2 regions of the Psychrobacillus sp. FSL H8-0487 genome follow, and region 2 is predicted to be linked to the other one. Evidence: riboswitches for the same ligand, from Rfam matches in the RefSeq annotation. Region 2 holds a riboswitch; the other holds the start of a gene.
What was found. A riboswitch is a leader RNA that binds a small molecule or an ion and turns the genes downstream of it on or off. The one in region 2 is predicted to bind cyclic di-GMP.
Positions count from the first base shown of each region.

Region 1: it holds a riboswitch for cyclic di-GMP, as region 2 does, so the genes downstream of both, MHI47_RS03660 (DUF5305 family protein) here and MHI47_RS10630 (GGDEF domain-containing protein) in region 2, are expected to answer to the same signal.

Region 1 covers NZ_JBBOZA010000001.1:757,048-759,517, forward strand. The annotation lists gene MHI47_RS03655 (S8 family serine peptidase) at 1-469, shown strand, start outside; cyclic di-GMP riboswitch class II at 973-1,056, shown strand; gene MHI47_RS03660 (DUF5305 family protein) at 1,029-1,391, shown strand; gene MHI47_RS03665 (sensor histidine kinase) at 1,561-2,470, shown strand, end outside.
Region 2 covers NZ_JBBOZA010000001.1:2,092,582-2,095,051, forward strand. The annotation lists gene MHI47_RS10625 (hypothetical protein) at 1-228, opposite strand, end outside; gene MHI47_RS10630 (GGDEF domain-containing protein) at 517-1,362, opposite strand; cyclic di-GMP riboswitch class I at 1,380-1,463, opposite strand; gene MHI47_RS10635 (hypothetical protein) at 1,667-2,368, opposite strand.

The DNA of each region.
Region 1 (2,470 bases), 1.3 Mb from region 2:
GAAGGGATATCCAGATGGCTCATTTAAACCAGAACAATCTTTAACACGTGCACAAGCAACATCGTTAATCGTTCGTGCATTAAAATTAGAAACACAAGAAGCAGCACCATTCTCGGATATCGCAAGTTATGCGACAGAAACAAAATCAGAAATTGCTGCAGGCTTTAAATTCGGCATTATCAAAGGGGAGAATGGGAAATTTAAACCTTCTGAAAAAGTGACGCGTGCGCAGCTTGCTTTAATGATTGAACGTGCATATGCATCTAAAACAGGTAAAAAATATGTAGCTACTAAAATAGCACCATTCTCTGATATTGCTGCCTACGACGAAGAAACAATCAATGCGATCTCTATGCTTTATGAGCTACAAGTAGTGGATGGTTCTGATGGTAAATTTAAACCGGCAGATCCGACAACTCGCGCCCATGCTGCGAAAATATTCACTAATTTTATGGGTGGATTAAAATAAAGTAATTAACTCTCCTTCTGTCCTAAAAGGCGGAAGGAGAGTTAATTTTGTTCTATTATGAAAACCGCAAAATCCCTGCTCCGCCAGTATATTTCCATTTACTGAAAGTAACTCAAGAAGAGCCCCAAGTATCATCACTGAACCCCATTAACGTCCCATGGAGAGCAAATGCCAGATGAAAGAAAATTCTAGCTAATAGCATTAAAATATTGAACTCCTTTTTCACCATCCTAAAGAAATAGAACAAACTTCCGTTCTACAAGTAAATATCTCTGTTCAGCGAGTATCAATCTACCGAGAGAGCTTATTCATCAAATGAAAGAAAGTAATTCTTTAAATAGCAAACAACCAGCACAATATAAAGAGTTATATAGTTAATGGAATCTAATATAAATACAAAGGGAGACAATGCCTTTGGTTTTACGACAAAAAAAGAACCTCCATAACCGCACAAAGTAACGTTATATTCTAAATGAACTGGTTATACTGAACTATATAAAAGATAAAAATTTGGAAACTGTGAAGTGCGTTCTGTATCTGGGCACCTAGGACGTATGGAGTGATTGGTGCAACCGGCCTGATTAGATGTGAGCTTATTGCTCAATTTAATTGGGCTTTTATTATTAGAGGGGAGGGGTTTAGGATTAGCAAAGAGTATGGTAAACGAATTATTACAGTGACACAGAAAATGACTGGCTCCAACAGGTCAATTATTAATTTAAATTCATTTAAGTCGATTCTCCAACTGGCTGATGAAAAAAAGCTTCCGATATTTTTAAACAAGAATCTGGATGAAGGTCGTCCCATTTTTTTTATAGTAGAAGGCAATTATGTATATAGCTATGAGTCGGCAGGTAGAGAGCTAGTTCGAAATACTACTACAAATGTTTCAGCTTTTCGTAACGTGTATGCGGAGAGTTAATCCGATTGAAACTTTTATTAAAAAGTATCTTTCCAGTAATTTGAACTTATTATTTCTCTATAGATACGTTTCACTTATTTTGACTTCATTTCTCTATTTATCTGGATCTCAACCCTCACTCATTTTTAAAGTTGGTGCTGTTGGATCTCTATGTATTGCAGCATGGATATTGACGGGATTACAACGGAGATATCTGGAGAATACAAATATAGTAAAAACAATTGTTTTAATTGAAACGTTTGGTATGACTTTGTTGCTCATATTTACTGGTGGCGTTTACAGTCCATTTAGCTGGTATGCATTGAATCCGATACTTGTTGCAGCAATCCTTTTAACCCCGCTATTTTGTTGGGGAATATTAACATTTTGTCTAGTAAGTGCAACATATATTGCACAACAGAAAAATAATATATTCATGCTTCTAGAAGGGAAATCCTATATCTATCTCGGCTTTATATTAATAACGATGCTAATAGGTTTGTTTTCTAGATTAACAAAAGAATTAAGGGAACACATAGAAGAGCTACACCAGGCAAATAATAAGCTAGCAAATATGAATGAGATATACGAGGAGACATTAAAGCAAATTATGTCCTTATATAACTTGTTGGAATCCCACTCTTCCAATATTAGTCCAAAAAAGCTAACAGAGACCATGACGCTAGCATTGATGAAATGCATGCAAAAGGATATGGCCTTCTTTTGGATAAAGGATTATACCTCTCAAAAAAACTATACTTCGAATGAGACAACTAATAGAAATTTAGATATGGATTTAACAAGAGACTGGGAGTATATAAGGCAACAAAAGAACGCCTTTACACATATTTATCAGAATGAACAGTATTGGATGAAGGTTATTAGGACAACGGAGTATATAGGAGTAATTGGTGTAAACATGTCTACTAATACAGAGATAAGAAATACTCTATTACTTCACCGTACATTCGAGTTTCTCGCAGAGCTTAGTGAATTGCTGTTGGAAAGAATTCATATGGATCGTATGATGGTTCATATGAAAATTACCGAAGAACGAAATCGGATTGCAAATGAAATACATGATAGTATATCACAGAAAT
Region 2 (2,470 bases):
GGCTTTTAAATACTTTTCAACTTCAGGTATATCATTTTTATCGTATACATCTATCCATATAATCGGATCAGTAATCCCAATTTGACTACTTTGTACTTCATATTTATCAAACAAAGTATTTACAACCAGCTCTGTATTATATGGCTCCTGTTGCGAGTACCAAAATACTCCAGACATTACAATAATACTCGCCAAAATTAGTGTTCCAAGTTTTCTTTTAACATCCATTTTTTTCTCCTTCGTCATTTGTTTATTAGCAAATTCACTATAAAATAAAAAACTTCAATTAAGATAAATAGTTGATAAATCAATTATACAATATTACCCCTGAAATATATCGTAACATTCAAATAATATTGATTGTTTCGAAAATCGAATCTTCAACTAAACTGCGGCGTTAGTTGAACGAGAAATGCTTTACTCTTTCTTGAAGTAAAGCACCCGTTAGTGCAAAAATAAGGTATTTACTTAAAATAGTAGGCTCTTATAAAATAAAATTTATTATCAAAAGTTCTATCAACTAATAATTGCTATCTGATTTCTACCGTTTTCTTTTGCTTTATATAACGCATTATCCGACTTTTTAATAAATTCTTCTGCGGTGTCCCCATTGAAAAAAGATACTCCAACGCTGATGGTAAAATGAATACGTTCATTTTTATAAAAGAACTCTGATTTTTCAACAGCCTCACGTATACGTTCTGCTATTATTAGCCCTTCAGTAACATCGGTGTTTGGCAGAATAACTGCGAATTCTTCGCCGCCAAACCGAACGAAAACATCAGAGTTTCTTAGGTTATTTCCAATAATTCCTGAAGTATGCCTAAGAGCTTCATCCCCACCTTGATGACCATAATTATCATTAACTTTTTTGAAATTGTCTATGTCTAACATCATGAAAACTAAAGAACCGTTCATCTTTTTATAAATAGGAATAGATTTTTCCATAAAAAGTTCTAAATATCTTCGATTATAAATACCAGTTAATGAATCTGTAATGGTCAGCTCTTCTACTTTTAGAAGTAGTTTATAAGATTTGTTTATGAAGTATCCAATAGTTAGAATAATAGACCAATTAATGAGTGAACCTAAAATAAGTGCATTAATTTCGTTATTATCTGGGTTAATTTTCTGTCCAAACTCTGTTGTGTACTTCAAAAAGCTATAAAAGACTCCAGACCCTATGATTACTTTCCACTTAGGATACATGTTTGAAATCAAGATAATTGGAATCAGAGAGAGTGACCATATAAATGGATATTTTTCACTTGCTTCCTCAGTCAAAATCGTATCAATAAAAACAAGAACAACAGTAAATAAAAAAATTAAAATAAATGAGTATTTAAAGCGTTTTCTATTCAATTACTATCCTTACTCCTTTCGGTAACCCAGCCATCATAGCTTAATGCTTTAGACCTGTGGTTTTGCGTCATTATCTTTCGATAATTTTGCTTTTTTCAATAGAGTTGCTAAGTAAATAAGTATACAACAGTCGAAGTTAATAGATACCACTTTTTTACTTTTAAGGTCCAAAGAGCATAAATCGATCATAATTTGTAATAGAGGGTGATACTAATCCTTCTTAAACTAACCTGCTGCTTTAGTTCAATAAGAAAAAAAGGCTTTACTCCTTCTTGAAGTAAAGCACCCGTTAGTTGAAGATCGCTTAATGTTTCACTGGACCATAAAAGGGATTTTTATTAATATCCGTTATAAATTCAATTGCTTTTGCTTGATACATTTTATCACGGTATTCATAAGTAATGACAATATCTCCGACAAACACCGCAGGTGTTATTTGAACACTTACTCTGACCATAAGATTGTTATTAATTACGTCATAATCAATAACGCTGCCAAAACCTATAACCTCAAATAAATGCGTTGATTCTATTGACTTAGTATCTACAATGAATCCTTTGTCAACCAAGGTGATTTCGGCTTTTTCAGGAGTTAATTTTGTTTTTACGTTTTTATTGATAATTGCTAAAGGATTATCGACAACGACATCAATCAATCCATTTGTGTAGCTATAAACATAAACTTCTTCATCTCGTACACCAGAACCATAACCTTTTGTTAAAGTTATGATTAATTCCTTTTTTCCATCTTCGTTTATGTCTTGGTAAAAAATTTTGGGGGCATAGGTAGGATTTGTAACATTTATCCAAAAAGGTCTGAAGTAAGTCTCTCCTTTGAAATCAAGTTTAAAGTCCCGATATAAACCGTCATTCATTTTCTTAGCGTATAATACTATACTTTCTTTGGGTAGCTTCGAAACCACTTCATATCCTTCGTTTGTTCCACTAATACTTTTTGGAACTACAAAGAAGATAAACACTAACAATAAAATAACGTGTCTTTTCATAGGATACACCTCATTTTAGTGTTCCCAGAAATAATTTCTTATACCATTAAGATAAAAAAAGCCCCATCCACAATAGAGTGAACAGGGCTAATGATTATTTTG